2 regions of the Proteiniclasticum sp. C24MP genome follow, and region 1 is predicted to be linked to the other one. Evidence: predicted binding sites of a transcription regulator. Region 1 holds the regulator's gene; the other holds the start of a gene.
What was found. Region 1 encodes Rex, which represses fermentation and respiration genes when NADH is low (regulators of the CRP and FNR family bind a similar motif). Its sites were predicted from a motif close to ATTGTTAANNNNTTAACAAT; they were not measured.
Positions count from the first base shown of each region.

Region 2: the regulator Rex is predicted to act here: its motif matches at 14,606-14,625, upstream of ACHAL6_RS09660 ((2Fe-2S) ferredoxin domain-containing protein).

Region 1 is NZ_JBINJW010000005.1:21,147-37,532, forward strand. Features, by position in the region: gene ACHAL6_RS05705 (pseudouridine synthase) at 1-522, opposite strand, end outside; gene ACHAL6_RS05710 (cysteine-rich CWC family protein) at 639-857, shown strand; gene ACHAL6_RS05715 (glutaredoxin family protein) at 948-1,178, shown strand; gene ACHAL6_RS05720 (GNAT family N-acetyltransferase) at 1,243-1,779, opposite strand; gene ACHAL6_RS05725 (hypothetical protein) at 1,805-2,794, opposite strand; gene ACHAL6_RS05730 (alpha/beta fold hydrolase) at 3,001-3,747, shown strand; gene ACHAL6_RS05735 (DUF3795 domain-containing protein) at 3,832-4,398, shown strand; gene ACHAL6_RS05740 (redox-sensing transcriptional repressor Rex) at 4,738-5,373, shown strand; gene ACHAL6_RS05745 (sulfide/dihydroorotate dehydrogenase-like FAD/NAD-binding protein) at 5,520-6,425, shown strand; gene gltA (NADPH-dependent glutamate synthase) at 6,412-7,806, shown strand; gene ACHAL6_RS05755 (DNA-3-methyladenine glycosylase family protein) at 7,821-8,771, shown strand; gene ACHAL6_RS05760 (DUF6054 family protein) at 8,862-9,212, opposite strand; gene ACHAL6_RS05765 (ABC transporter ATP-binding protein) at 9,414-10,205, opposite strand; gene ACHAL6_RS05770 (ABC transporter permease) at 10,171-11,106, opposite strand; gene ACHAL6_RS05775 (ABC transporter substrate-binding protein) at 11,106-12,077, opposite strand; gene ACHAL6_RS05780 (HutP family protein) at 12,359-12,772, opposite strand; gene ACHAL6_RS05785 (TIGR01906 family membrane protein) at 12,847-13,491, opposite strand; gene groES (co-chaperone GroES) at 13,821-14,102, shown strand; gene groL (chaperonin GroEL) at 14,119-15,735, shown strand.
Region 2 is NZ_JBINJW010000012.1:57,797-74,182, reverse strand. Features, by position in the region: gene proC (pyrroline-5-carboxylate reductase) at 1-690, shown strand, start outside; gene ACHAL6_RS09725 (flavocytochrome c) at 781-2,598, opposite strand; gene ACHAL6_RS09720 (TetR/AcrR family transcriptional regulator) at 2,780-3,370, shown strand; gene ACHAL6_RS09715 (hypothetical protein) at 3,496-4,479, opposite strand; gene nfsA (oxygen-insensitive NADPH nitroreductase) at 4,581-5,318, opposite strand; gene ACHAL6_RS09705 (Gfo/Idh/MocA family protein) at 5,453-6,412, shown strand; gene ACHAL6_RS09700 (cytochrome b5 domain-containing protein) at 6,591-6,962, shown strand; gene ACHAL6_RS09695 (GNAT family N-acetyltransferase) at 7,149-8,273, shown strand; gene pepF (oligoendopeptidase F) at 8,473-10,287, shown strand; gene ACHAL6_RS09685 (dihydroxyacetone kinase subunit DhaK) at 10,466-11,458, shown strand; gene dhaL (dihydroxyacetone kinase subunit DhaL) at 11,598-12,248, shown strand; gene ACHAL6_RS09675 (triose-phosphate isomerase family protein) at 12,248-13,027, shown strand; gene ACHAL6_RS09670 (RpiB/LacA/LacB family sugar-phosphate isomerase) at 13,024-13,476, shown strand; gene ACHAL6_RS09665 (mechanosensitive ion channel family protein) at 13,549-14,391, shown strand; gene ACHAL6_RS09660 ((2Fe-2S) ferredoxin domain-containing protein) at 14,700-14,951, shown strand; gene ACHAL6_RS09655 ([Fe-Fe] hydrogenase large subunit C-terminal domain-containing protein) at 14,938-16,386, shown strand, end outside.

The DNA of each region.
Region 1 (16,386 bases):
GATTCTGAAGGTGCGATCGTCTATTTTCTCCACTTTGGATTCACGGGTCATGGTGCCGAGGATGGGAATCCTGCCAGACATTCTTCGGATGAACTCATCCGTGATGGGCTTATTCACCGTGACGATGTATTCCTTCTCATGATTGTTTCTGGCGCGCAGAATCTTGTTTACGATATCCCCGTCGTTGGTCAGGAGGATAAGGCCTTCTGAATCCTTATCCAGCCTGCCCACAGGAAAGATTCTTTCCTTGTGCTTCACAAAATCTATGATGTTTCCTCTGGTCTTGCGATTGGTGGTACATTCGATGCCACGGGGCTTATTGAGGGCTATGTAGACCATAGGCGGCTTATTGCTGATGATTTTTCCATCGATGCGTATTTCATCTTCTTCAGTGACCTTCAGTCCCATGACTGCTTTCTCGCCATTCACTGTGACGCGCCCCTCATCGATGAGACTGTCTGCCGTACGTCTTGAACAGTATCCTGTATCGGATATGGCTTTATTGATTCTCTTTTCTTCCATAAAGCACCTCCTAAGACCCTATTATACATGATAGAGAACCTTTTTGAACAGTATTATTGTGATGGAGACGAAAAGGGATTATGATGGATATAATGATAAATTGAGAGGAGTTTTTAATGGATAGATCGATCTGCCCCTTGTGTGGGGAACCCAATGACTGCTACATGGAAAATGGAAAGGATCCGAATAACTGCTGGTGCAAGGATGTGACTTTTCCTGAGGGACTGCTTCTCCTTGTTCCGGAAGAAGCCAGAAGACAGGCATGCATCTGCAGGTCCTGCGCTCTGAAATACGGCGAAAAAGGTGAGGCGTTTCTTGCTGAATTGTCCAGATAGAATTGGACAAAATGCATTGAATAGGATACAATTGATTTACTGGCATATAGATGCCTGTTATGGAAGCTTTACAATAATGGAGGGATAAGAATGGATAAAAAAGTAGTAATATACACATCCAACACATGTACATACTGTGATCTTGCAAAGGAATATTTCAAGGAGAACAACATTCCTTATGAAGAGAAGAACACATCAGATCCGGTTTTCAGAAAAGAACTTCTGAGCATCGGTGTAAGAAGTGTTCCTACCATCTTTGTGGATGATCAGTATGTGGTGGGATTCGACGAAGGTGCCTTCGAAGAACTCTACAACGCGTAAAACAGAGAAGAATAGCGGAAATGAAGGCAGCCTGACGGTTTCAAGTCAGGCTGCCTATTTCAGTTTACAGGATATATTCCAGCTGACAGTCGAAGGGTTCTTCTGCTGTCAGTTTTTCATTGTATTCCTCCGCTTCCACGCATCCCAGAGTGCGGTAGAAGTTCTGGGTTTCTTCGGAAGAGTGTGCGGAGATGTAGAGCTTTTCTGCGCCTTTTCTGCGTGCATCGAGAATCATCTCCTGAAAGAGTCGTCTTCCGATGCCCATGCTGCGATGCTCATGGGAAACATGAAGGCTGGAGAGCTGAAGATAGGGCAAGCCTTTACCAAAGCGTTCACTTTCCAGGGAAGCGAATCCTACAAGGGTATCCTCTTCAAATGCGCCCAGGACAATGCCGCCGGTGGCAACAGTGTTTTTCAGACACTGTACAAGATAGGCATATTCTTCCGGACCCCAGTCTTCCGTGAAGGGGATGTCCTTCAGTACCCAGCTTCCTTCGTGTTTTCTGTAGCACCGGGTCACTTTCTGGTAGCGGTTGAAGGAGCGGAACAGTCCGGGCTCAAGCTCTGCTTCTGATAAGGGTCTGATTTCCATGGTTGTCATGATACCTCCAGGGTTTTCCTTCCTGCTATTCCACATAGAGGAAGGAACCGTTGTTGTTTATTTTGGCGTTGAGCTGGTAAGAAAGAATCCGGTCGTGGGTTTTTCCGGATTTGAAGAAATCCTCCGGCAGAAATTCTCCGGAAACAAGAATCGTGATTTCCGCTCTTTCCTTTATGGTTTCACTGATGTAAGCCTGTTCGATGATTTCAGCAAGGACCGTATCGATATCCTTCTCCTCGAAGGTCGCTTTCGCAACGTAACTCCGTCCGGCGCCATCGATGCCGATGACATGGATCACATCTCCAAAGGAGTTGAAGTCCATCTTCACCTCTCCTGCAGCTTTCACGATGATGGTCTGAGTGATTCTCCTGGACATGGTGATGTAGACACTGCCAAGTAGCAGCGCAGCCAGTAGAAGCACCAGCAGTGGTTTGAACAGATTCAGCTTCTTTCTTACTTTTCTGCCGGCTGCCACATGACCGGAAGGGGTTTCCTCCACCCGGATTTTCATGAACTGTCCCTGGCTTGTGAGGATGAAAGAGAATCTGCCTTTCCTAAGCAGAGAAAGACCCCGGCTCTTATCCTCTCCGTTTTCATAGGTGTCCTCTCCTGCGCCTTCCTTGTAATGAAGGTATCTTCGGATGAGAGGATACTTATCCTCCTCCAGAAGAAGCGCGTAGGCCAGGATGTGGCTTTCCATCTCCTTCAGTTCAAAGACGGGTTCCTCCACCATTCTTGAGAAGACCTTCAGGGGAATGCGCTTTTCGGATCTCGTCTTCTCCCAGAGCTTCTCTTCCGACAGAAGGATCATGGCCAGGTTCAGCATGAGACTCCGCGTTTTCTTGTCATATCGGGTTTCTGAAAGTTTCATGACAGAGAGATGGAATTCTTTCAGTTCACTTAAATAGGATTCAATCTGGGCTGCTCTGATTTCATTTTCTTCTCTTTGCAGCACTTCCATGGCCGGCTTTTCTAAAAAGACATAACGCTGCTTATCTAAAACTCTTTTCACCATTTCTTCTTACACTCCTGTGTTTTCACTATCTCTATTCTATCATAGGTCTCGTTATGAAGAGGAGAGAAAGGGGAAACTTCTGCAGGTTTCACTTCTAAATCTTTTAAAATTCACGAAAAGAGCTTAAAGGAAGGGCTGGAATCAAGTATACTTAGTACAGAGACAATTACATGGAGTATTAAGCGAAAGGCAGAGGGCGTGGGGACTTGAAAACAAAGGAATCAGGAAAATCGAAATGGATCTATGGAATAGGGAGGATTCTCTTTATTCTTCTTATATTTGCATCGGTAGGAATCTATATCTATGCGGATGATTATTACAGACCCTCCGTGACGGCGCAGAGTGCGCTGCAGTCGGTTCAGGGAATTGAGTTTACGGTTGAGGACGGAGATCTGGTGTTTACACCAGAGAATCCTGTGGGAGGCGTCGTCATTTACCCTGGAGGAAGAGTCTCTGAAAGAGCGTATGGCCTCTTGGGCAGTAAGATCGCCGGAATGGGGTATAAGACAGTCATCATAAAAGCGCCGCTCAAGCTGTCCATTCTATCCAACCAGGCAGCGAAGAAATATGTGGAAGAGGAAGGTCTGTCGGACTGGGTCATCATAGGACATTCCCTGGGTGGCGTTTCAGCAGCAAGGTTTACGGAGAAGAATCCCGATAAGATCAGGGCACTGGTGTTTCTGGCGGCCTATCCTGATGGTGGTACAGACCTAAGGGATGCTCCGTTCAAAGTCTACTCACTTGTGGGCACAAAAGACTCCGTCATCGACATGGAGAATCTGGAGGAAGCAAAGGTCAGGCTGCCTGTCTCCATGATCGAGGTGGATATTCGCGGCGGAAATCATTCCAGCTTCGCAAACTACGGTGTTCAGGATGGAGATACCCTCCCGGATATCGGATACAATGCTCAGCAGAATTTTGTGCTGGATGTTCTGAGAGATGCCTTCAGGTAGGGCTCCCTGCTGAAGTGGACGTGAATGGCAGAAGCGGCATTGTGAGGAACCCTTTTTTCCTTGAATTCTGGGAGGGAGAGAACAGTGAAGAATTTCAGAAGACCCGACCCGCTTTTTTCACTTTGCGGACTGAACTGCGGACTCTGCACCATGTATATCGGAGGATACTGTCCTGGATGTGGTGGTGGAGAAGGGAACCAGGCCTGTGCCATCGCCCGGTGCAGCTTGAACCATGGGGGTGTGGCGTACTGCATCGACTGTGAAGCGTATCCTTGCGAGAAGTATCAGGGCATTGAGCTTGTGGATTCCTTCATTCTGCATCGGAATCAGAGGAAGGACCTTGAGAAGATGAAGACCATTGGGCTGGATGCTTATCAGAAGGAGCTTCATGAAAAGATGGAGCTGCTTTCCCGTCTTCTTTCCGACTACAATGACGGCAGGCGCAAGAGCTTCTACTGTCTTTCTGTGAATCTTCTGGAGATGAACGACCTTGAAGACGTTATGAAGCAGATCGAAGAGAAGACAGGAGAAATGGAGCTGTCAGGCAAGGAAAAGGCGAAGACTGCAGTGGAAGCCTTTGAAAGAAAAGCCCGCAGCAGAGGTATTCTGCTGCGGCTCAACCGGAAAAAGCAGACGCAGGCGGAGATCTGAAAACTGAAAAACAGAAAGGATGCCTTGAAAGCAGAGAAACCATCTGAAGAGATGGTTTCTTCTGCTTTGGGAAATTATTACCACTATGTATCAGTAAAGGGATGTGCAAGGTGAAATATTAACAATAAGAGAAAACATTGACTTCAGTATTTCTTATTATTGATTGTGTCATAGGTATTTTACTGTAATTATGGAAAAATCAGTGGGTAAATTGTTCAGGTTTCTAACAATCTCATAATTTTTTCTGAAAAATGGAATTTCCTTGATAAAAACCTACACAAGTTATTCTTTTTTATGGTATTATATTGTTAGAAATTTAATTAACGATGAGGTGCAATGATGGATAAGAAAAAAGACATTTCCATGGCTGTCATCAAAAGACTGCCAAAATATTACAGACATCTTGCTGAGCTTCTGAGAAATGATGTGGATCGTGTTTCTTCCAAGGAACTAAGTGAAAAGATCGGCTTCACGGCTTCTCAGATCAGACAGGATTTCAACTGCTTTGGTGGCTTCGGTCAGCAGGGTTATGGATACAACGTAAAGGAACTATATAATGAGATCTCTCACATTCTAGGACTGGACAAAAAGTACACCACCGTGATCATCGGTGCCGGTAACATCGGACAGGCCATTGCCAATTATTCAAGATTCGACAAGTTCGGATTTGACCTGAAGGCGATCTTTGATGTGAACCCTAAGCTCATCGGCATGAGAATCAAGGATGTGGAGATATCTGATCTGGATCAGATGGAATCTTTCCTAGGAGAGAACAAGGTGGATATCGGAATCATCTGCGTTCCACAGGCACAGGCGCAGAAAGTGGCGGATCTTCTGGTTGAAAATGGTGTAAAGGGAATATGGAACTTTGCTCCCCTGGATATCCAGGTGCCGGAAAATGTATCCATTGAGAATGTGCATTTGAGTGAAAGTCTGCTGACACTTGTCTATCTCATGAATGACCTGGATAAATAGAGTAATTCACGCAAGGAGACCTGAATAAGGTCTCCTTTCCATTACCTTAAATTCCAGTGGTATCGGTTGAAATAATCCATGAGAATCCGTATACTTATATGGTGATTGAAATAAGTCTTTGAGGCTTAAAGTATTGGGGGAAACAGATGTATAAAATAACGCGTAAAAGGGAACTGGTTGAAAACATATTCCTGATGGATATTGAAGCAAGGCGTGTGGCGAAGTCTGCACTGCCTGGACAGTTTGTCATCATCAAGGTGGATGAGTGGGGAGAAAGAGTCCCACTGACCATCTGCGATTACAGCAGAGAAGAGGGAACTGTGACCATCGTCTTCCAGACGCTGGGCGCTTCCACGAAGAAGCTGGCAGCCCTTTCGGAGGGAGATGAAATCAGAGATTTCGTCGGACCCTTGGGCAATCCTTCCGAGGTGGTCACCGATGAGAAAGAGCATCTTCTGAAGAGGAAGATTGTCTTTGTGGCCGGTGGTGTAGGTACAGCACCGGTCTATCCGCAGGTGAAGATGCTGAAGGAGAAAGGCATCGATGTGGATGTGATCATCGGTACGCGATCAGAAAAGACACTGATCATGGAAGAAGAATTTAAAGAAGTGGCAAAGAACCTGTATGTATGTACGGATGATGGAAGCTACGGATTTCATGGTCTTGTGACAGACAAGCTGAAAGAGCTCATGGAGGTGGAAAAGAAGGAATACGATCTTTGCATCGCCATCGGTCCTATGATCATGATGAAGTTTGTATCACAGCTCACGAAAAACTACGACCTGGAAACCATTGTATCGCTGAATCCCATCATGGTGGATGGAACAGGCATGTGCGGAGCCTGCAGAGTCACAGTGGGAGATGAGGTGAAATTCGCCTGTGTGGACGGACCGGAATTCAATGCGCATCTCATAAACTTCGATGAGGCCATGAGGCGCCAGAGCATGTACAAGACGGTGGAAGGAAAGAAGAACATCATCATGGAGCAGAAGGCGGTTCATGAGCATTCACAGCTGTGCGATTTGGGGGAAATACTGCATGAAGAAAAATAGAGTGCCGGTGAGAGAACAGAAACCGGAAGAGAGAATAAGAAATTTCAAGGAAGTTAGCTATGGGTATGATCTGGAGGAAGCTGTTCTTGAGGCGGAAAGATGCATCCAGTGCAGAAATCCCAGATGTGTGGGCGCCTGCCCGGTGGCCATCGACATTCCGAAATTCATACTGGAGCTGAGAAGCGGCGACATCAGGAGTGCCAGAGACACCATCGGGGAGGCAAGCAATCTGCCTGCGGTCTGCGGAAGAGTCTGCCCTCAGGAAGAACAGTGCGAGGGAAGCTGCATTGTGGGGATCAAGGGAGAACCGGTGAACATCGGTAAGCTGGAGCGCTTCGTGGCAGACTGGGCCATGGAAAACAACTACAGGAACACGGACAGACTGCCTGGAAACGGCAGAAAAGTGGCTGTGGTTGGCAGCGGTCCTGCAGGGCTTACCTGTGCAGGAGACCTGGCGAAACTTGGTTATGAAGTGACGATTTTTGAAGCGCTTCACGAGCCTGGCGGCGTTCTTGTCTACGGCATTCCTGAGTTTCGACTGCCGAAGGAAGGCGTTGTAAGAGAAGAGATCAGTCTGCTGAAGGATCTGGGCGTGAAGATCGAGACCAATGTCATCGTCGGACGAACAGTGACCATTGACAGTCTCATCGAGGATGAGAATTTCGAAGGAATCTTCATCGGTTCCGGAGCAGGTCTGCCCATGTTCATGGGCATCAAGGGAGAAAACGCCAATGGCGTCATGTCTGCCAATGAGTATCTGACCCGTGCCAATCTCATGAAGGCATTCAGAAGTGATTACGATACCCCCATCAGTCATGGAAAGAAAGTTGCTGTGGTGGGTGCGGGCAATGTAGCCATGGATGCGGCAAGAACTGCCGTAAGACTGGGTGCGGAGTCTCGAATCGTCTATAGAAGATCGGAGAAGGAAATCCCGGCAAGGGCGGAAGAGGTGCATCATGCCATCGAAGAGGGGGTCATCATGAACCTTCTGACCAATCCCAAGGAGATTCTTGTGGATGAGAAGGGCTTTGTGAAGGGCATGATCTGTGTGAAGATGCAGCTGGGTGAACCGGATGATTCCGGAAGAAGAAGACCTGTGGAGATTACAGGAAGTGAGTTTGTCATTGACTGCGACAGTGTCATCATGAGCCTAGGAACATCACCGAATCCGCTCATCGCATCCACCACAAAGGGAATCGACACCAACAGAAGAGGATGCATCATCATCAATGAGGAAAGCGGTGAGACCACTCTTAGAGGAATCTTTGCCGGTGGAGATGCTGTAACAGGTTCCGCTACAGTGATTCTTGCCATGAGTGCAGGAAAGAAAGCGGCGAAGGGCATTCATGCCTATCTGGAGAACAAGGGGAAGGCAGACTAAGGAAAGAGGAAGAGATGGACTATAAAGCAGTGGAAATACTGGAGAATGAAATCAGACTGAGGAATGTGAAGAATTTTCATCCGAAGCACATCTTCGAATGCGGACAGTGCTTCCGGTGGAACAGAATAGATGCGGATGATGAGACCAGATTTCAGGGGATAGTCCATGGTAAAGTCATAAGCGTATCTCTGAGAGATACGGATGTGCATCTGGAGAATGTGAACATCGATGAGTTCAATGGTTTCTTCAGAGAGTACTTTGATCTGGGAAGAGAGTATGAAGAGGTGAAGAAGGAGCTTCGCAAGGATCCGCTTCTGAAAGAAGCGGTGAAATTCGGATATGGAATCAGAGTGCTCAATCAGGAACCCTTTGAGACGCTGATCTCCTTTATTCTTTCTTCCAACAATCTGATTCCGAAGATCAAGGAAGGCATCAGAAAAATCAGTGAGAAGTACGGAAAAGAAATAGCATCTGCTGGAGAGAAGCACTACGCCTTTCCTACGCCAGAGGAGCTTTCTCAGGCAACGGAAAAGGAGCTGAGAGACCTTGGAGTAGGCTATCGCGCTAAATACATCTACGAGACGGTGCAGGCCATAAGAAGGGCGGAGATTCTGAGAGAGCAAGAGAAGGCAAGCGTGCTGACAGAGGAAGAGAAGGAAGATCTTCTTTTTGATCTGAAGAGCATATCGATTCTTCCACAGGACCTCTGTCACAAAGCGCTCCAGAGGTATAGCGGTGTGGGTGCCAAGGTGGCGGACTGCGTGATGCTCTTCTCCATGAAGAAAGAGGAAGCTTTTCCTGTGGATGTATGGGTGAAGAAAGCCATGATGCATTTCTACGGTGCAGAAGGGACGAATCTTCCTAAGATCAGAGCATTCGGGCAGAATCAGTTCGGAAAACTGGCCGGCATAGCCCAGCAGTATCTTTTCTACTACGCCAGAGAGAACAAGATCCGGATTGAGTAGGGAAGCGGCGGTTTTTTCGCAGATCAAATACAGAAAAGCAGAGTCTCCTGAAGTTGGTTTCTTCAGGAGACTCTGCTTTTCGAAGTTTTTCTACTCCATTAGGATAAAGTTCTTTCCGGCAAGAATATTCTCGATGGAAGAGACAAAGCTCTCTTCGGCACCCCAGGACCACTTGAAGACAACGCCCTGACCACCACCTGCTCCGATGGCATCCACGATGATGGCGTCATTTTCTGCTGTCACAACCACTGTAAGGCTTGCACGGTTTGAGGAACGCATGTAATACTTTTCGAAAACCATGATATAGACCATGGCGTTTCCGATCTGACGAGTCACGGAATCAATGAGTTCTACGGTCATGCCGCTTCTGCCCATTTCTTCGATGATGAAGTTTACAATCTCTTCTCCATTTCCTTTTCCCTGCATGGATAATTTTGCCATAAATCCTTCTCCTCTCCATATCAATCAGTATTATATATAGATGGTACCATATTGAAAGTTCAGAGGGTAGGGCTGCTAGAGATCTTTCACCGGGAAACTCGGAGTAGTGAGCATGATTCTGGAACAAAGAAAAGGTCCTTCTGAAGTTGTCTTCAGGAGGACCTTCCCATCGGGAGGAGTATGTCAATGAAAATATACTGTTTATAAACCAAGAACCATTCGGTCTTCTATGACCTCAGCATTCTTCTTGAACATGGTGATGACATCCTGCGCTTTGAGATCCGCTTTGTCTTTTCCGCGAAGATCTTCCACGATTCTGCCCTCATGCATCATGAGAAGGCGATTACCATAAGATAGTGCATGGTTCATGTTATGGGTGACCATAAGGGTTGTGATCTCTTCCTGGCTGATGAGCTTCTCCGTGACGCCCATGATGATTTCTGAGGTTCTGGGATCAAGAGCTGCTGTATGCTCATCCAGAAGGAGGAGCTTCGGTTTCTTCATCACAGCCATGAAGAGGGCAACTGCCTGTCTCTGTCCTCCTGAGAGGAGGCCGATCTTTGTATGAAGCTTTGTCTCAAGGCCTAGGCCAAGGGTACCCAGCTGCTCTTTGTAGTAGCTTGTCCTGGAGAGGTCAATGGCCTTCTTCAGGCTGAAACTGTGTCCTTTGGCATCCGCCAGGGACAGGTTTTCAAGAAGCGTCATGTTGGGAGATACGCTGAGCCTCGGGTCCTGATGGACGCGTCCGATGAGGTTCGCTCTCTTATATGCTTTCATAGGGGTAAGGTCCTGTCCGTCCAGAATAATCTGTCCTTCCTCTTCTTCCAGGGTTCCTGCAATGAGGTTCAGAAGGGTGGATTTTCCTGCTCCGTTGGAACCAAGGAGCGTTATGAAGTCCTTTCGATCCACTTTCAGGGAAAGGGCATCGATGACCCTGTTCTCCAGGGGTGTGTCTTTGTTAAAGGTTTTTGACAAGCCTTCGATCTTCAGCATAGGACTCACCTCCTTCAGATGAATTCGCTTTTTTTACGGCTTTCTTCTTGTGCTTGAAAGCGCCTGATGTGAATCCCATGGCTACAATCACCGCTACTGCCGTAGCCAGTTTGAAGTCATTGGGGTCCAGACCGAAGCGAAGTACAAAGACCAGAATGCCCTTATATAGAATCGCGCCTGAAATGGCGATACCGCTCATGGATACATTTAGTTTCTTCAGAAGGGAGAATCCGATGATGACCGCTGCAAGAGCCGTAACGGCGCTTCCTGTACCCATGCCGATATCAGAGAATCCCTGATACTGCGCTGTAAGGGCGCCGGAAAGACCCGCAAGAAAGTTTGCCACCATGAGACCAAGAATCTTGATCTTATGACTGTCCGCACCAAGAGAGGTGAGGATTTCCTCATTGTCTCCCACAGCTCTTAGGAAGAAGCCTGTTTTCGTCTTGAAGAAAAGTTCAAAGAGCACCTTGATCAGCACCACGAAAGCAGTGAGAAGAAGCAGCGTGCTGATGTCTTCTCCAAAGACAGTGACAGCTTTCAGTTCAAATACATTACGTTCGTTGAAGAGGGGAATGTTTGATTTTCCCATGACTCTCAGATTCACAGAGTAGAGACCGAACATCACAAGGATACCAGCCATGAGCCCGTTTATGGACAGTTTCGTATGAATGACTCCTGTGATGAGTCCACCCAGGGAAGCGACCAGTGCGGAGAGCAGTGTGGCTGCCCATGGATTCATTCCACTCAGCAGAAGCACTGCGCAGACAGCTGCGCCCAGAGGATAGGTGCCATCAACAGAAAGATCCGGAAAGTCCATGATCTTATAAGTGATGTAGATCCCCATGACAAGAACTGCAAAAAGCATTCCCTGTTCCAGAATATTGATCAGGATATTCATCAGTTACCTCCTACCAGTTTCGCATCAGCTAAAATCTCCTCCGGAATGGTGATCCCGAGTTTTGAAGCTGTGTCTTCGTTGACCACGATCACTGGATTTTTCATCGTTGAAATAGGGAGGTCCTTGGGGTTTTTGCCTTCGATGATTTCGATGGCGATGAGTCCTGTCTCTCTTCCGAGTTCATAGTAGTCCAGTCCTGCTGAGATGAGTCCGCCTACGTTGACGCCTGCATCTTCTGCGCAGAACACTGGAACGTTCTTTTCTGTGGCCAGTTTTATGATGATGGCATAGGCTGATGCCACGGTATTGTCTGTTGGTGTATAGAGTACATCGATGCCTTCCAGTGCCGTTGGCAGCACGGAGTTCACATCATTGAGGTTTGTGATGCCCACTTCCTTCAGTGTAAATCCCTGCTTTTCGGCTTCTGCCTTCAGCTGATTCACCTGATAGATGGAATTGGCTTCTGAGGTGTTATAGATCACGCCGATGGTCTTTGCCTCGGGCAGCACTTTTTTCAGGATCTCGAGCTGCGGTCCGATGGGGACACCGTCTGATGTGCCTGTGACATTGGTTCCTGATGCTTCAAAAGATTCAGCGATTCCTGCATCCACAGGGTCTGTCACCGCAGTGATGACGATGGGAATCTCTTTTGTGGCATTATAGGATGCCTGAGCACTTGGCGTTGCGATTGCGAAAATCAGATCTTTCTTGCTGTTTGTAAAGTCCTGTGCGATGGTCAGTGCTGTGGGCTGTTCGCCCTGTGCATTCTTATAGTCGATTTCGATGTTCTCGCCTTCAATATAACCGTTCTCCTTGAGTACATCCAGAAATCCCTGTCTTGAAGCATCCAGTGCCTCATGCACGACAAACTGATTGATTCCGATCGTTACGACATCTTCTTTGCTTTCGCAGCCTGCTGCCCCCAGGGCAATAAGCACTGCTGCTGCAGCCATTAGTTTTTTTCCTACCATTCTTCCGTCCTCCTAATACTACAATAATTCATGAATATTTCATGAATTACCTAATTATAAAGAGGAGGAAGTCCCTTTGCAAGGGTTGTTTTTATGAAAATTAGAGAATAGTGTTAAATTTAGAAGAGTTTTCTTGATACTTTGGAAATGAAAATGCTGGTAAATTGTCTGATTGGCACAGAGGGGGAGAATGTAAACAACTACATCTCAATATTCTGAAATTTGGTTAAAAAAGAAACAGGTACCGGAAAACCGATACCTGGTGATGGAACTGTATTCTCTTATCTTGGGGAGAGGGTACGATGTCCGATGCCGATGGCGAATTCATTCAGGTGAAGAAGACCGATGCTCACATAGATGCATACGGCGATATCATCACCCATACGCACAAGACCGATCTTGCCGCCTACATTGAGATTGTTGGATCTTTCCAGAATCTGCATGAGGGCATCTCTTGCTGCGCCCATGACGGCGCCTTCGGCTGCGTATTCCTCAGGGATGAGACCTGCTCTTTTGGACGCCACCAGGGCGCGTTCCAGAATCTTGGCGATGCTTGTGGAGACATTGCCTCCTATATCAACAGCGGCTGCCTGGCCGCCCATGGACTGTATTTTCACGATGAGTTCCTTTTCTTCTTCTCTTGTCGTCAAAGCAAGCCTGACCGCTTCCTTTGGTATATCCAGACTCAAAATCATATCTGCACCTCTTTAAACCGTTTCTTTCATTATATCAGAGATTTTCCTCTACTTTGCACGATTCTCTCTTATGGTTATGCTTTTGCATCATTTTCAGGTTTTCCTGTTCCATATTTCCCAGCCAGGAAGAACAGGAAGGCCGTGATCGCCATGAGGATGAGGATGAGAAACGCCGCATACATAAAGAACCATTCTGGGAGAATCCTGATGACCGGATCGATCCGTGGGTCGAAGATCCAGTAATCATTGCTGAAGGCGATCTCGTGGAAGACCACAAAGGACTTCGAAAAGTCCAGGACAAAAGGAATGCCTAAAATGACCGGAATGAGGAATGTAAGCAGTGCGGTGTATTTCATGTACCGGTAGTCACGTTTCTTTCTTTTCTGGATGAAGATCAGGAGAGAAAGAAGAAGAGTGACCGCAAAAAGGATGAAGATAAGATCGAAGATGACCTTCACCTCATAGAAATGAAATTCACCCTGACTGGACATGGTAAGTCCATCCAGGGAAAGATCTCCTCTGTAGAAGGGATTGAGATAATCGATGAGGATATCATAATTATTCTTGATGAGCCTTCCGGAGTACTCCGGGTTCATGGCCTGAATCCTTGGAATGTTATAATAGTAGAGAAATCGAAGGTTCAGTCCCAGAAGAACAGAACCGGAAATGATCATAAGTGCATTGATTATGGCATATAGGATTTCTTTCGCTTTGTGCATGATCGTTCTACAGAAGAATGATGCTTGTCTACTCTTCCGTATGATTCACCTCTTTCATACTATAGAATATGGGCTAAACTGGTCTAAGCCTCTGAATAATGATATCATGATTTCAGGGGATTTATAAGACGGTAAAAGAGAAAGAGAACGGGCGATTTTTTCAGAGAATCACAGCTAAATGCCTGAAATAAAAGATTTTATGGCATATTTAAGAGATTGGCCGTAAAATAATATTTGAAATAAGAATCAAATAAATTATAATAGGAAATAGGTGTTAGCACTCGACAGTTGAGAGTGCTAATAAAACGAACTTTTAGGAGGAATGTCAAATGATCAGACCTTTAGGGGACAGAGTCGTGCTGAAGAGACTTGAAGCAGAAGAAACAACAAAATCAGGAATCGTTTTAACAGGATCCAGCAAAGAAAAGCCACAGGAAGCGGAAGTCATTGCCGTAGGTCCGGGAGGATTTGTGGAAGGCAATAAAGTGGAGATGGAAGTCAAAGTGGGAGACAAGGTGCTCTTTTCCAAGTATGCGGGTACAGAAGTGAAGCATGAAGGTGAAGAGGTCATCGTCGTCAGACAGAGTGACATCCTTGCAATTGTAGAGTAGGAGGAGTAGAGAGATTATGGCTAAGACAATCATATATGGTGAAGAAGCAAGAAGAGCGATGCAGAAGGGTGTGGACATCCTGGCGGATACCGTCAAGGTGACCTTAGGACCCAAAGGAAGAAATGTGGTTCTGGAGAAGAAATTCGGCGCACCACTGATCACTAATGATGGTGTGACCATCGCAAGAGAAATCGAACTGGAAGATGCCTACGAGAACATGGGCGCCCAGCTGGTCAAAGAAGTTGCCACAAGAACCAATGATGTGGCTGGTGACGGAACAACCACAGCTACCGTACTTGCGCAGGCAATGATCAAGGAAGGGCTTAAGAATGTCACAGCGGGAGCCAATCCCATGTTCATCAGACAGGGAATCAAGATGGCTGTAGACAAGGCTGTGGAAGCGATCAAGGAACAGAGCATCTCCATCAGAGGAAAAGATGACATCGCCAAGGTTGCTGCGGTTTCAGCAGGAGACGAGGAAGTAGGACAGCTGATTTCCGATGCCATGGAGAAAGTGGGCACAGAAGGCGTCATCACTGTAGAGGAATCCAAGAGCTTCGGTACAGAGCTTGAAGTCGTGGAAGGGATGCAGTTTGACAGAGGATATGTTTCCGCCTATATGGCAACCAATACAGAGAAGATGGAAGCGGTTCTTGATGACCCATACATCCTTATTACAGACAAGAAGATTTCAACCATACAGGAAATCCTTCCGATTCTGGAACAGATCGTACAGACCGGCAAAAAGCTTCTTCTGATTGCGGACGACATCGAAAGTGAAGCTGTGGCTACACTGGTGGTCAACAAACTGAGAGGTACCTTCACCTGCGTGGCGGTAAAGGCACCAGGTTTCGGAGACAGAAGAAAGGAAATGCTTCAGGACATCGCCATCCTAACCGGTGGACAGGTGATTTCAGAAGAACTGGGCAGAGAACTGAAGGATGCTACCCTTGATATGCTTGGAAGCGCAGACACAGTCAGAGTCAATAAGGACGAAACGGTTGTGATCAGCGGAAGAGGACATAAGGAAGACATTGAAAACAGAGTCAATGTGCTGAAGAGTCAGATTGAAGAAACCACATCTGAGTTCGACAAGGAAAAGCTCATGGAAAGACTGGCGAAACTGGCCGGTGGCGTTGCAGTCATCAAGGTTGGTGCAGCTTCAGAAACAGAACTGAAGGAAAAGAAACTGAGAATGGAAGATGCACTGGCAGCAACCAAGGCTGCAGTGGAGGAAGGTATCGTTCCTGGTGGTGGAACAGCCTACATCAATGTCATGAACGGCTTAGCTGACCTTACCAGTGAAGATTCAGATATACAGGTCGGAATCAACATCGTGAAGCGTGCGCTGGAAGAGCCTCTTAGACAGATTGCCAAGAACGGTGGTGTAGAAGGATCCGTTGTCATTGAAAAGGTCAAAAGCAGTGAAAAGGGAATCGGATTCAATATCATTTCCCAGGAACTGGTGGATATGGTCAAAGCCGGAATCGTAGATCCTACCAAGGTGACAAGGTCCGCACTTCAGAATGCGGCATCTGTTGCAGCGACCTTCCTAACCACGGAAGCGGCTGTAGTGGACATCAAGGAAGATACACCTGCAATGCCCGCTCCTGATATGGGTGGAATGTACTAGCAGGAATTCAGGAAACAATAGTCAAAAATAGACCGTAGATACTGTTGATTCAGTGTCTACGGTCTTTCTGATTATAGCTATCCGCAGTGTGTTTTAATTTTCGTATGAAACCTATGCTGAAATAATGATACGGTGGTATTCACTAAAAGCGTCATCTCTGAGTGAATTCTATAGTTCTTTATAATTCATCTTTCTTGTACTGAATTATTCGGAATAGGAGTGATAAGATTATAATCACTGTAAACATCAAAGACAAATAGAAGTGGAAAAATCTATCCGCTGATGAGAAAAGAGATGTAGTCATCAACCAAGATGCAGGTATCGCTGGTAGCATGGCGATGCTATTAATCAGCATATAAGTTTTTCTGGGTACCTTGCTTTGCAGAATAGAATTGATTGTGATACTGGATAGTATGACAAATGCCAATATGGTAAAAGGTGAAAGTAAAATGCTGATGTTAGATCACTCCTTATAAGATTGATTTGTGCGTCGCCTGACTCATTTTCTGTATGACAGCTACATCCTATTGTCGTCTTTTGTTCATACTACCTGATTCTATACATCCATCATAAATTCTATCAGTACTGAATGATCATCTGATATATCTGTTAAATACTTAAGTTTAGTATATATCAATAATTATTTATCTA
Region 2 (16,386 bases), on a different contig from region 1:
GAGACGTTGGAAGAAATACGATCGCTCTATCAGACGGAGGTGACCCGTGACAACAGAAAAGTGGCACAGCATTCGGATTACCTCTTTCTTGCAGTGAAACCGCATTTATATGAGACGGTGCTGAATCAGGTGAAAGAGGACATCGGAGAAGAGACCATCATCATTGGTATGGCCGCTGGGGTAACCCTTCAGAAAATGGAAACCTACCTTGGAAAAGAAGCGAAGATGGTGAAGATCATGCCTAACACTCCTGTGGCTGTGAAGGAAGGGCTCATTGCCATGACGGCATCTGCGCAGCTAGATGAGGTGGAGAAGGAGAACGTCATCGCCATGCTCAGCACCATCGGGAAGGTCAGTCTCATTGAAGAGAAGCATATGGATGTGATTACAGGAATCAGCGGTTCCTCACCAGCCTATGTCTATATGTTCATTGAGGCCATGGCCGATGCTGCAGTGAAAAATGGTCTGCCTAGAAAAGAGGCTTACGAAATCTCTGCCCAGGCGGTCCTTGGCGCGGCAAAGATGGTTCTTGAAACGGGCATTCATCCAGGGATGCTGAAGGATATGGTCACTTCTCCCGGAGGAACCACCATTGAAGCGGTGACCATGCTGGAAGAGAAGGGCCTGCGTCATGCCGTGATTTCAGCGGTGGATGCCTGTATAGATAAATCAAGGGAAATGAGCAAGTAAGAAACGATATTAAGTAATGAGAAAGAGGTCCAGATGCCAAAACGGCACCAGGACCTCTTTCCTTGTAGTTAATAACAGGAAATAGCTCTATCAGTTTTCTTTTGCTGCCTGTGCTCCTGCGATTCTACCAAAGGTATTCACGTCGGTCAAAGCATTTCCACCCAGTCTGTTGGCACCATGAATTCCTCCTGTGACTTCGCCTGCGGCAAAGAGGCCAGGAATCACAACGCCATTCACATCAACAACTCTTGTTTCAGGAGTGATTTTGATTCCACCCATGGTGTGATGTACTGTAGGAACACGCTTTCCAGCATAGAATGGAGCAGTATCGATTTTGTGCATGAAAAGTGTTCTGCCGAATTCGTCAGTAGCACCATCCACAGCGGCATTGAAGGCTTCTACGGATTTCACCAGATTTTCAGGAGAAACACCGATCTGCTGCGCCAGTTCTTCCAATGTATCCGCTTTGAAAGCTCTGCCCTGTTCTACCAGAGAGTCTATGCTTTCATTGAAGTTGTTTACGGTATCTCCAGTGGGGTAGGAGTGCTGGTCCACGATGACCCACATCATGGAGTCTTCCTGTTCCATCAGGGCATTGGTCATAACGTCTCTTCTTTCCCCTTCGTCAACAAATCTGTTTCCGTCGGAGTTCACGAAGATTCTGTTCTCCACGCCTTGCTCGATATTGCCGGAAAGGCTTCCTGTTTCAGGGTCTCCCATGGGAAGAAGCTGAATGTTCTCCATCTGTACGATGGAAGCATTGATCTTTTCCGCCATGACGATTCCGTCTCCGGTGGCACCCTTGTGATTGGTGGTCTTGATGTTCGTAAGGGCTGGCCAGATGGTATTGTACTGGTCTCTCATTTCAATGTTGGATCCGAATCCTCCGGTGGCAACGATGACACCCTTGCTGGCGTTCACGGTCACTTTCCCGTTCTTGCCTTCTGCGATGAATCCTGTGACACGTCCGTCTTCCGACACCACAAGTTCCTTGGCTTCGGTTTCTGTAAGAATTTCGATTTCATCGGAATGTTCATTGATGTAGTTCATGTAGGTATTGATGTATCCGGTTCCCAGTGGTTCCACCGGCTTATGGGATCTTGGCCACAATGCACCGAGGACGGTGAATACGGTGTCCTTGAACTCCATACCTAAAGACTCCAGCCATTCGATGGTGGGGTAGGCATTCTCTACAAGCACTCGGACCAGTTCAGGGTCTCCCTGCTTGTCTCCGCCTTCATAAGTCTGGGTATAGAATTTTTCGATGGAGTCTTCAATGCCCTGTGGTGCCTGTCTCTTTTCATCCACTGCATTGAAAGCGGAGCCTGAAATGATGGTATTTCCGCCCACGTTTGGCATCTTCTCGATGAGGATGACCTTTGCTCCGTTCTGGTGCGCAGATACCGCTGCAGAAAGTCCAGCTCCACCTGCTCCGATGATGGCCACTTCCGTATCCTTTATGATATCTTCTTTGGCTGCTTCTTCGCCGGCTTCCTTCTCCTTCAGCTTTTCAGCATCTCCACCTGCTTTCACCAGCGCCATTTCAAGGGCTGCCAGAAAAGCTTCGGAGGAATAGGTGGCACCGCTCATCATATCCAGTGCCAGAGAATCCTTTTCCATGGCGGATGCGATCATAGCATCGATGGCATTGTCTCCTAGGCCCTCGGTTTCCGTGTGGTCAGCGACAATCTCTGTGATCTCGTTCTCGTTGACTGTGACCGTGAGCAGCACATCTCCGTGGAAACCTTTGGCGCTGCCTTCATAGGTTCCGGGTGTAAAGACGGATTCCTCTACAGGTGTTTCATTTCCTTCATTGGGTTCCTTTGTCTCTGGACTCGCACATGCGCCCAGGGAAACTGCCATGACCATGATCAGTGCAGCTGCAATTTTCTTTCCGATGTTTTTCATTTCTTTCCCCTCTTTCAAAATGATAAATTATAAACGAACATATTCACTGAATAGGTTCATTGAACATATTCAAGATATCATATTGTTAAAGGGTTATCAATAATTGATAAAAAATACTTATCTGTTTTCCGGAACAGATTCTATCATGTATAATGGATGTAGAGTAATGGGGGGTGGTACAGTGGAAGAAGAGAAGATGACAAAAAGACAGATGAAAGCACTGGAAACAAGAGAAAAGATCTATGATTCCGCAATTGCCAAGTTTTCAGAAAAAGGTCTGGAACGGACCTCGATCCAGGAAATCTGCAAGGATGCGAAAGTTTCCATCGGATCTTTCTATAATCATTTTGACAGCAAGGAGGACATCATCTATGAGATCTTCAAGAAAGCGGATATGAATTTCGAACAGTTCAGAGATGTGGACGTGGAGAAGAAGGGAATCAGAAATCTCATACTGGACTATATGGACTACTATGTGAGCTTTGTTCAGACCAACGACATTCGTTTCACGAAGGTTCTCTACAATACGGGGAATCATTATTTTGTCCAGGAAAAAAGACCCATGCAGGAAGTGCTGAAGAGTATACTGCGAGAACAGAATCTGAAGCTCAATGGGTATTATGTGGAAGATGCGGACATGCTTGTGGACAGATTGTTCATGGTCTCAAGAGGTGTCATTTTTCACTGGTGCCTGAAAGATGGAGTGTTTGATCTGAATGAAATGAATCGAAAACAGATGGAAATGTTGCTGGAAGCAGTTCTGGAGAAATAGCAGCATTTAAGGAAAACAGCTTCATGGAAAGAAGGGGAAACCGGAAAAATTCAAAAGAGCGAAAATTAGAAGTGTCAGCTTCTAATTTCGCTCTTTTTATGGTTTTAGAAAATGGTGCTCATACATCAGTCAGCCATGTTGAGTCCTTCAAAGTAATCGTAGGCATATCCTTCTTCCTCCTGACCGATCATTTCAGAATGATTCCGGATCTGGAACCAGAATACTTCGTCCTTGTCGTTCCTTATGGAGACCCATTCTCTGTTGTCTGTCTCCGCAAGGACAGCGCGCTCTCCGATCTGGAAGACATATCCTTCTTCGGAAGATTCTCTGGAAGGCACCGTCTTCAGTTTTTTGAGAAGAGTGACCTCCGTATCCAGAGGATAGAGTTCCTTCACTTCCTGCACCAGCTGATCTTCATCTGTAAGGAGATAGCTGTCGTCATAGAACCAGGTCTGTATGACGGCACCACGGGTTTTTGTGGTGATTCTTCCATTTCCATCCAGCACCACATCTCCAATGGTATCTGTACCCGGATATTTACCAAGGAATCCCTGGATCTCGGAGAGTCTGGTCAGATTCCTGTCTTTGTATCGGTAGAATACTGTAAGAAAGTCCGAGCTGGGACCTTCCTCACTGACGGCGATTTCAAGATAAGGATCCTCCGAGCTGATATTCACCACGTGAAATAGAGGGTCGATCATGGATCCTTCGTAGGAGATTTCTTCTTCATTGACGAAAAGAACATAGGAAATCACTTCATCATAGTAGGGGTTCGTCTTAGTTTTCAGGACAATGCGATCGGTTACCCCGTCTCCATCCAGGTCCGCTCCCGCTGCGATTTCCTTATCAAAACCTTCTTCTTGCGAAGCAGTCACTGTCTGTTTAATGTCAAACAATGGACCTTCTTCCGTTTCTGGTGCAAGAACAGGGGGTTCTTCTTCAGATACAACAGGTTCATCTCCCGCTTCATCCTCTGCAGGCCCATAGGAAGCGGTTTCCACAGGATCATTATTTTCAACCGTTCCGATGGGAGAGCCCAATTTGGAGCAGCCTATGATCAGTGCGATGAGCACTGCCACTAGGAAAAGAGTTGACAGTGATTTTTTCATGGTACTTCACCTCTTGACTTTTCTGATTCCATGATAGCTCAGAAAAGGGTGATTAAAATGACAAATTGATGAAACTCCATGAGAATCAGAAGAAATTTCAGCTATCTCCTGTTCATTTTCCGGCTCTCCAGAAAGTCCTTCATATGAGGTCTCAGCGGTTTGGAGAACATTCTTGCCATCTGCTTGGTCCAATTGTCGCTCCGATTTGCCGTGTTCCTTTTTGCGTAATATGCCTCCATGGTTTCATCGTACTTCTTAAGAAGCGCCACTTCATTACCGCTCTGATAGCTGTCTGTCTTCAGAATGATCTCCATGGGCAGACGAGGCTTCACTTCATTCTTCGACTCCGGATAGCCCAGGCACATGCCGAAAAGAGGATAGGTGTGGTCTGGAAGATCCAGAAGCTCTGAAACCACCTGAGGATTGTTTCTGATGGCACCGATATAGACACCGCCAAGATCCATGGATTCGGCTGCAAGCATGACGTTCTGGGCCATGAGAGCAGTATCCACTGTGGAGATGATGAACGCTTCCGTCTGGCCATGAACCATCTTTTCTTCATGGAGCGTCGTGGACAGCCTTGCGCGTTCCAGATCCGCAACAAAAACCAGAAACAGAGGTGCATCCACCACATGGGCCTGATTTCCGGCCAGCTCCGCAATGATCTTCCTCTTTTCGGGATCCTTCACGCGGATTACCGTATAGGCCTGGATGAAATTGGATGAGGCTACGCTTTGCCCAGCCTTTATCAGTTCATGCAGGGTTTCATCACTGATGGGGTAATCTTTGAAGTTTCGCACACTGGTGTGGCTGTTCATAAGGCTCAGTATTTCATTCATGTTTTTTCCCTCCAAGTTCTTTTAATTTTATAGTATCATATTCAGGCAGTGAAACAATTAAGTGTATAATGAAATAAAAGGAAGAATATATGATGATAGAAATCCAGTTGTCTGATAAGGAGAGGATGAATTTGATGAAGATAAAGTATGGCATCATGGGCACTGCAAGAATCATTGACCGATTTGTGGGAGCGGTAAGAGCTTCAGAGATGGGAGAAGTTCGTGCCCTAGCCTCCAGAAGTCTCGAGAAAGCGAGAGAGAGAGCAGATGGCCTTGGCATTAACACTGCCTATGGGAGCTATGAGGAGCTGGTGAAAGATCCGGATATTGATGTGATCTACGTACCGACCATCAATCATGCGCATAAGGAAAATGCCATGCTTGCCCTAGAAAACGGTAAGCATGTACTGGTGGAAAAACCCATGACATTAAGTGAAAAGGATACCAGAGAACTGTTCGATTTCGCCAGGAAGAAGAATCTCTTCATCATGGAAGCACAGAAATCGCTTTTTCTTCCTGTGACGAATGAGGTGAAGCGTATTCTAGAAAATGATGAGATCGGTAAAGTTCATTTATTTGAATATAGCATTTCCATTCCTGAAGTGGGGTTCAGATGGTTTTATGACAAGAAATCCGGAGGTGGAGCGCTATATGGAAGCGGAAACTACATACTAGCGCATGCCATGAATCTGACGGAGGAAAAGCTGACATCGGCAACAGGGCATGCCACCTTATCGGATGAAGGTGTGGACCTGCAGTGTGCCTTTGTATTAAAGTCTCAGGGCGGAGTGCTAATCGAGGGGAAAATCACGACCATGGTTCAGTCAGACAGTATCCTGCGAATTTTCGGAGAGAAAGGAAAAATTGAAATCCATGATTTCTGGAAGGCAAGAGAAGCGACGGTGGAAATCTATGGAGAGCCTGTGCGAACGATCAGCCATCCTGTGGAGTTTGAGATGGTGTATGAAGTGGACCATGTCAATGAGTGTCTGGTAAAGGGACTTCACGAGAGTCCGGTGATGAAGAGTCACTATTCCATTGAATCGGCAAAAATCACCGATGATCTGTGGACTGAATTTCTAAAAGCATCATGAAGTGCTCATGGCTATATTGTTAAAAATTAACAATATATTGAACAAGGTGGTAAGAATCAATTACATTTCATTCATAGTCCTTGTATCTCAAAATCGGTTGACATAGAATAAGGTCAATCAGAAAACCCATAAGACCTTGCCTCTTATGGAATGATTTGAGTGTAAAGGAGGATAAAAAATGATTTCAAAGAAAATAATCGGTGGAATTATGGCATCATTGATGTCGATAGCCTTACTGGCGGGATGTACGACAGATAGCGAAACCCCCGAAACACCAGGGGAAACCCCCATGGAGACACCAGCTGAGGGTGAAGACGGCCTTGAACTTACCATAGAGGAACTTGCAGAGTATGACGGACAGGATGGAAACAAAGCCTATATCGCCATAGATGGAAATATCTACGATGTGACGGAGCTTCCACCATGGTCTGGAGGCGTACACAATGACTTTCCGGCAGGACAGGACTACACGGAAGAGATCAGAGAAGTCTCACCACATGGTCTATCTCCAATTGAGGATCTGGAACCTGTAGGAAAAATAGTGGAATAACGATTCATATAAAACTACTGTATAAACGAGCAGGAACGCCTGCTCGTTTTCTCGTCGTGATAGCATTTCAGAATGAAACAGCTACTATATATATTCAATCATCCAAGGTGGAAATAATTCTTTAGTGAAATAAAATCCATATAGTAATATAATGATTATAAAGTGATTTGTTAGGGGGATGATCCGATGCTCATTGTGAAACCTGCTCTATCCAGAAAGGAAATCAACGATTTTGTGATGCTGCCTTTTCAGCTATATAAAGGTCAGGAAGCGTGGGTGCCACCGCTCATTTCTGATTTCAGAAAGTACATCATGGGGAAAAACAATGCACTCCATCAGGCGGGTGAAAATGAGAGAGTCATTGCCTATCTGGACGGAAAACCTGCAGGAAGGCTGCTTGTGGGCATCAATGATGAGCTTAATGAATATAAAGGATTCAGAGATGGATATATCGCATTGTATGAATGTATGGAGCAGGATGAAGTATCCAGAAAGCTGCTTTCCTACGCAGAAGATTTTCTCCGGAAAAGAGGAGTCAATAAAATCAAAGGGCCTTTGTCTCTTCCAGGAGGAGATGATTACAGAGGTTTCATCATTGATAATTTTGAAGATCCGACACTGATCATGAATACCTACAACAAGGAGTATTACAATAAACAGTTTCTTGATTACGGATTCAGGAAGTACTATGACTGCTACGCTTACAAAGCTTTTTTTTCAGATGAACACAAAGAACGTCTGGATAAACTCATTCCCTACGTCAAGAAGAGATACAAGTATACAGTTGAACCCCTGGATCTTAAACAGATAGATAGAGAAATCGCGGATGTGAAAGAAGTGATCAACAAGGCCATGCCTGAAGAATGGGATGATTTCATGCCGCCCACCGACGAGGAAATTCAGATCATCAAAGATCAGCTGATTCCCTTTGCAGACCCGGATTTTGTCTATATCGCACGAGATGAGAACAGAAAACCCATCGGTTTCGATATAGCACTTCCAGATTACAATCAGGTTCTGAAGAAACTGGGTGGAAGGCTCTTTCCCTTCGGGATATTCAAGTTCCTTTACTATAAAAGAAAAATCGATCGTCTGCGCATATTCACACTGTTTGTGGTGCCTGAGTATAGAAAGAAGGGTGTTACTGCAGCAATCTATTATGAGGGACTGAAGCGAGGCCTGGAGCGTGGATATAAATTTGTGGAGGGTTCCACCATCTGGGAATACAACAAACCCATGCTGAATGATGTACTGGGATTTTCAGATGAGCCTTACAAAACCTATAGAATCTACTACAAGGATCTCCTGTAGGAACCTTTGGATTTTATGAGATATGCAGCCAGAATCATTGCCTCATATGGGAATGGTTCTGGGTGCTTTTTTTCGCCTTAAAAAGCGATGAGGCGGGAAGTTTATCTTTAGTGCTTTTCATATTATCTGTATCTTTTGACTATAAGAATAATCATTCTTCTTGTTATAATGGAGTCATTAGTTTCGGGAGGTTACAAAAATGAAAAACAGAATTTTACTGAGAAATGAAGTCGACGAGAAGAGAACCTGGGATCTTTCCGCCATATACCTAAGTGAGGAGGAAGCTCAGGAAGCGGTGAAGGAACTGCGTGTGCTGACAGAGAAAATCGTTTCTGAGTATAAAGGAAATCTTATCAATGCGGAAAACATCAACACCTGCCTGGATGAAATGAGAAAGGTGAATGTGCTGAGCGGACTGATTTCAAGCTACAGATTTCTTGCGGTCAGTGTGGATATGACGGATAACGAGAACCAGTCAAAGAGCATGGAGGCTTCCAATCTGCTGTCCAATGTGAAGAGCCAGCTTTCCTTTGTGGAAGGGGAGATTCTTGAAAATGATGAATCCGTCATTGAAAAAGCCATGGAAGAAAGTGAGGAGAACAGACATTTTCTGGAAGATCTTCTGAGAGAAAAGCCTTATGCCTTGACCATAGAAGTGGAGAAAGCCCTGGCGACTCTTTCACCGGTGATGAATTCCCCTATGTCCATCTACAACAAAGCGAAGCTTCAGGATATGGATTTCGGCACCTTTGAAGTGGATGGAAAAGAATATCCGCTGAGCTTTGTTCTATTTGAAAATCATTATGACTACGACAACGACATGAAAGTAAGGCGGGCGGCTTTTGATGCGTTTTCCAGGAAGCTTAAGGATTATGAGAATACGGTAGCGGGGGTTTATCAGACACAGGTACAGAAAGAAAAAGCCATGGCGGATCTGAAGGGATTCGACAGCGTCATCGACTATCTTCTTTTTGACCAGAAAGTGACCCGTGAGATGTATGACCGCCAGATTGATGTGATCTATGAAGAACTGGCACCTCATATGAGAAAATACGCCAGACTTCTGAAGAAAATACACGGTATCGACAAGATGAGCTTCAATGATCTGAAGCTGTCTGTAGACCCCACCTATGAACCGCCCATCACCGTGGAGGAGTCCAAGGCCTATGTCAAGGACGGGCTGAAGATCATGGGCGAGGAGTATACGGAAATGATCGAACGCTCCTTCAAGGAGAGATGGATCGACTTTGTCCAGAACAAGGGAAAATCCACAGGAGCATTCTGTTCCAGCCCCTACGGAAGACATCCCTTCATACTCATCAGCTGGACGGAAAGGATGAGAGAGGTGTTCGTGCTGGCTCATGAACTGGGACATGCGGGACATTTCTATCTGTCTCAGCAGAATCAGAACATTTTCAATTCCAGACCTTCTCTGTACTTCATTGAAGCGCCTTCCACCATGAATGAGATGATCATGGCCAATTATCTGCTGAAGCAGAATGAGGAGAAGCGTTTCAGAAGATGGGTGCTGTCCTCTATGATCTCGAGAACCTACTACCACAACTTCGTGACCCATATGCTGGAAGCGCACTATCAGAGAGAAGTGTATAAAATCATCGATGCCGGCGGAAGCGTCCATGCGAAGAAGCTCAACGAGCTGAAAAGGGAAACACTGGAAAAGTTCTGGGGTGAAGAAGTGGAAATCAATCCAGGAGCCGAGAATACCTGGATGAGGCAGCAGCATTACTACAAAGGACTCTACCCCTATACCTACAGCGCAGGACTCACCATAGCCACAGAAGTTTCAAAGCGAATTCTACGTGAAGGAGAAGTGGCTGTAGAAGACTGGAAGAATGTGCTGAAGACCGGCGGGAAAATGGATCCGGTGGAACTGGCAGCCATGGCAAAGGTGGATATCACTACAGACCAGCCTCTGAAAAACACCATTGCCTATATCGGAGAAATCATCGATGAAATTGAGAAACTTACAGAGGAACTTGGAGATCATCTGTAATTTTAATAAAAGGTTTACATATTCTTGATGATTATCGGTTTGATTTGCTTAATAATAGTATGTGAGAGAAGTTTTTATGGAAATGATATAGGAGTGATAGAAATTTCAGCACCTCGATGAGGACCTGATCATTACTGTAAGGACGATCCCAGAATAAATGCGAGAAGGAGAATGAACAATGAGAAGACTGATTAATGACCCTTATGAAGTAGTAGAGGAGATGCTGTCCGGGTATGTGAAAGCACATCCCGATTATGCGAAACTTCTGGAACATGATGGCAGAGTCGTGGTGACAACCAGACCTGCAGAAGGAAAAGTAGGTGTGATCATAGGCGGAGGATCTGGCCATGAACCACTGTTCCTCGGATATGTCGGAGAAAATTTTGCGGATGCGGCAGTCATCGGTAACATCAACACCTCTCCTTCACCTGAACCTTGCTACAATGCTGTAAAAGCAGTGGACCAGGGTAAAGGATGCATCTATCTTTATGGAAACTACGCCGGTGACGTGATGAATTTCGATATGGGTGCAGAAATGGCTGCAGAAGACGGAATCCGCGTGGAGACGGTCCTTGTGACAGATGACGTGGTTTCCTCTGAAAACATCGAAGACAGAAGAGGAATCGCCGGAGACCTGTTTGTATTCAAGGCAGCTGGTGCTGCTGCTGCAAAAGGACTAGATCTGGACGCTGTTGTGGCTGCTGCAAAGAAATGCAATGACAATACAAGATCCATGGGTGTGGCATTATCCTCCTCCACGATTCCTGTAAAGGGTGGAACCATCTTTGATATGGAAGATGGAGACATGGAGATCGGTATGGGTATCCATGGAGAACCTGGTGTAAGAAGAGGTAAGATTGAGCCTGCTGACCAGGTGGTAGATGAAATCATGGAACATATTTTCAAGGATTTCGAACTGAAGGAAGGCGATGAAGTCTATACACTGGTCAACGGACTGGGTGGACTGCCACTGATGGACCAGTACATCATCAACAACCATCTGGAAGAAGTGCTGACGAATAAGGGCATCAAGGTCTACAAGGCACTGGTAGGAAACTACGCAACGTCCATGGACATGATCGGTATGGGCATCACCATCGTCAAGGTGGATGATGAGCTGAAGGAACTTCTGGACTATCCAGTAGATACTCCATACATGAGCATCAGATAACAGACAGAAACATAGAATCATCGGAATATCCGCTGCACGGGATGTGGCGGATATTCTTCAATTACTGATGGGGCTTTTTGGAAACGGAAAGATTTGTGTGTATAATAAAGTCAGGACTAGAATTTGAGGAGGATACGAAATGATGTACAATAAAGAGTTTTTCAGGAATTTCATTGTCAGACTGATCCCTATGTTCGAGGAGCATCGAGATTATCTCTCAAAGCTTGATTCAGACATCGGAGATGGAGACCATGGCATCAATATGTCCATTGGATTCAGAGAAGTGGAGAAGCAGCTGGACAAACTGTATGAAGAAACGGAGGATATTTCCAGTTTCTACAGAAAAGTGGGCATGATCATACTCGGAAAGGTGGGCGGCGCAGCAGGTCCCCTTTATGGCAGTCTTTTCATGAAGGCCGGGGATGATGTGAAAGGCAAAAACGAGCTGACCTTTGAAGAACTGGTGGGATTCATCGAGAACGGCATCAAATCCATCGAGATGAGAGGGAAAGCTGTGGTTGGAGACAAGACCATGGTGGATGCATTAAGACCTGCCATTGACCGTATGAAGGAGTCATTGGATTCAGGCAAGGAAGACATTGAAATATTCGAAGCCTTCGTCAATGAGCTGAAAGAAGGCTCTGACAGGACCATTCCGCTGATTGCTAAGAAAGGAAGAGCCATGAGACTTGGAGAAAGAGCCATCGGATTCAGAGATCCGGGATCCTTCTCTTCCTACCTGATCTACAAAGAAATGCTGGATGAGATGAAGAATCTGGCAGAAGGGTGATGGGAATGAAAAGAAAGCCCATTGTCGGTATGAGCCTGAAAATCTATGTGAATAAGATGGAACAGGCAGTATCCATGGCAAAGGAAGTCATGGAAAAAATGGACGCAATAGAAGATGTGGATGTTTTTCTCATTCCTTCCATGGGGACAGTTTATCCCGTAGCAAAGGTGCTGGAGGGTTCCAGTATTCTATATGGCGTACAGAACATTGCTCCTAAAGAGAATGGAGCCATGACAGGAGAGTTTTCCATAGAAAGCGCACTGGATCTCGGGTGTCATCTGGTGGAGCTGGGACATGCAGAGAGAAAATCCGTTTTCAGAGAAGATTACCAGATGATCAATGAGAAGATAAGACTAACCATCCGGAAAGGTCTCATGCCCATCGTGTGTGTAGGAGAAACGGATAGAAGCCCGGAGAGAAAGAAGGAACTTAGAAGCCAGATCAGCGAACTGCTGAAGGGTCTTGAAGGTGAAAGCTTATCGGGTCTTGTGCTTGCCTATGAGCCTGAATGGGCTATAGGCAAGGAAAAACCGGCGGAACCGGACTATGTTCATGGGTCCATGCGCATCATCCGAGAGATTCTCACAGAACTTTATGGAGCAGCGGTCAGCGAAAGAATCAGACTCATTTACGGCGGTTCAGCCAACAAGGAGAACGCAAAGAAGCTTGTTTCCTCAGAAGATATTGATGGCCTGTTCATCGGACGATTCGGACATGACATCGCGAATTTTGAGGAAATCGTGCAGAACGTAAGAGAAACAAAGGAGGAAAAATCATGAAAATCGCAATAGGATGCGACGAGATGGGATTTGAACTGAAGAATCATATCATCGGCGTACTCAAGGACAACGGATATGAATATGAGGACTTTGGGTCCTTTGAGAATGAGAAAGTGCTCTATCCGAACATAGCGGAAAAAGTGGCGAAAGAGGTGGCGGCAAAGAACTTCGACAGAGGAATCATCATCTGCGGAACGGGCATCGGCGTAGCCATCACGGCCAATAAGGTTCATGGCATCAGAGCAGCCCAGGTGACGGATATCTATCAGGCGGAAAGAGCAGCCAAGAGTAATGATGCCAACATCATCACCATGGGCGGTCTCACAACTGGAAAAGCTGTAGCGGAAATGCTGACGCTGGCTTATCTTGCGAGTGAATTCCAGGGCGGCAGATCCCTGCCGAAAGTGGACAGAATGAATGAAATAGACAATAGCTACAGAGGTAAATAAACTGAATTGTATTGTGCCTATAAAAGTTTCAAGGAACTCTCATAGGCACTTTATATGTGTGTTGGAGGAATTATGGATTTTTTTGAGAAATTTAACGAGATCATTTTAGCGTATAGGTTCAAGGTATTAGGCTTTCTTGTTGTTCTGATCATCGGATGGCAGCTGGCAAAATATGTGGTGAGACTGCTGGAAAAGTCCCTGATGAAGAGCAAGCTGGATGTTTCCGTTCACGGATTCATTCTGACACTGTCCGGGTTTTTCCTGAAACTCATCGTGATCATAACAGCAGCCACCATCATCGATGTCCCTATGACGACGTTCATTGCCATGCTCTCAGCAGCGGGTCTGGCAGTAGGGCTTGCACTGAAAGACAGTCTTTCGAATTTTGCGGCAGGCATCCTGCTGCTCATTTTCAGACCCTTTGGCGTAGGGGACTATATTCAGACTTCAGATGTGTCTGGAACCGTACTTTCCATTCAGATGCTCTACACCGCAATGAATACCATTGACAACAAAAGAGTGATGGTGCCAAATGGCCACTTAGCCACATCACATATCACCAATTACAGCATAGAACCGTATAGAAGAATCGATAAGGTGTATTCCGTGGCTTATGGAACGAATGTGCTGAAGGTGAAAGAGGTGCTCATGGGCATCGTGCTCAAGAATGAAATGATTCTGGATGAGCGTGGCGTGATTCTTGGTGTGATCAATCATGGAGACAGCTCCATCGACTTTGACCTGAAAGTATGGGTTAAGAGAGAAGATTATTTCACGGTGCTTTATGCGCTTAACGAGGATGTGATTACAGAGTTTGAAAAGAACGATATTGAAATCCCATATCCTACAAGAGATGTCATGGTGACCATGAATAAGACTGATTCAGACAATGTTCAGAATGTGCTTCCGGAGTAAGGCGAGCGCGGAGCAATCATAGGGATACATACAGAAAAAAGAGGAGCATCTGCTCCTCTTTTTTCTGTAATTGTAATTGATAATAATTAATAAGCATGTGCGGTGCTAATTAATAATGATTATAATCTAATAATAATTATAAAAAGAGTATTTGTCAATAGAAGATTTGCAGATAAATGATTTTTTCATGCGGTTATTAGAAAAAAGAACGGCAGTTGTTAAAAAATTAACCAAGTGGTATACTGGATATGTTTGAGAAACGGCTTATAAAGCCATTATGAAGCGAAATCAGAACCGAGGTGAACGTTATGGAAGTGGAAATCTGTGTTGGGAGTTCTTGTCATCTCAAGGGGTCCTATGAGGTTGTAAAAGAAATGGAAAACTATATTGAAAAGAATGACTTATCAGATGAAATAAGGCTGAGAGGCAGTTTCTGTCTGGGGCACTGCACAGAAGGAGTCAGTGTGAGAATGGATGGACAAGTGCTTTCGCTTTCACCGGAAAATGCGGTGGAAATGCTGAAAAGACATTGGGAGGAAATACGAAGTGCAGCTGATTAACTTTAGAGAAGCAAACTGCAAGAACTGCTACAGGTGCGTGAGAGCATGTCCAGTAAAGGCGATACGATTTCAGGATCATCAGGCCATCATAGATGATAGCAGGTGCATTGCCTGTGGCCAGTGTTTTCTGGCCTGCCCTCAGAACGCAAGAGATATTCAGAGTGACCTGCCGAAGCTCAGGAAAGCCTTTGAAACTGAAAAGACTGTGGTGGCACTGATTGCCCCTTCTTTTTCCGGGTTCTACAGAAACAAGGGCGGGTTCATTCATGGGCTGAAGGAACTGGGGTTTTCAAAAGTGGTGGAAGTATCTTCTGGTGCAGATGAAGTGACCAGAGCTTATGAACGCTATATTGAAGAGGAGAATCCGCTCTATGCCATTTCCAGCTGCTGTCCTACAGTGAATCTCATCATCAGGCGTTATTATGAGGATCTGTCCGATTTTCTGATTCCAGTAGTCTCTCCCATGCTGGCAACTGGAAAAGCGGTGAAAGCACAAGACAGGGAAAGCTATACGGTCTTCATCAGCCCCTGCCTCAGCAAGAAATGCGAACCGCTGACCTTCGGCAATGAAGGAACCGTGGATGCGGTGATCACCATGGAGGAAATCTGCCAGATGTTTACTGAGAGAAATCTTGATCCGGAAGCATTAAGTCCTTTCACACCTGAAGTTTCAGGTGATCTTCTGGGGAAGAAATATCCGCTGAAAGGCGGGATCGGAGAAGGGTTTGAAGGAACACTCACAGCAAAGGGGTATGATATTCTCCATGTAGAAGGAATCAGTCAGGTAAAGGAGGTACTGGAAGAGCTTCAGAGCGGGTCACTCAGCAGAACATTTCTTGACCTGAATGCATGTCATGAGTCCTGTATTTCCGGTCCCTGCATACCGAAAAAGACTATAAGCACATTTCTTCGTAAACAGCTGGTAAAGAAGCATGTGAAATCAGGATGGCCCGATAAAGGGGCAGTACTTTCATTTTCAGGCATTGATCTCACCACCACCTATATGAAGAATCCGGTAAGAAAGAAACAGTTCAGTGAGAAAGAGATCTTGAGTACGCTGGGTCGTATGGGGAAGAGAAAACCCAAGGATGAACTGGACTGCGGTGCCTGCGGCTATGACAGCTGCAGAGAGAAAGCAAGAGCCGTCCTGGAAGGGATGTCGGATGTGGAGATGTGCATGCCTTTCATGAGAACCAGAGCGGAGCATATGAATGATATCATTTTCTACAATTCCCCCAACATGATCTTCATACTGGATGAGGATCTGTGCATCACGCAGATGAACCCTTCTGCTGAAATCACCTTCAAAGTGAAAGCCGATGAGGTGAGAAACCTGCCGATCCAGTTTCTGCTGGAAGATCAGGGGTTCAGTCGAGTGAAAACTTCAGGGTATAACGATCTGAACCGGCGGATCATCTATGAGGAGGCCGGTCTC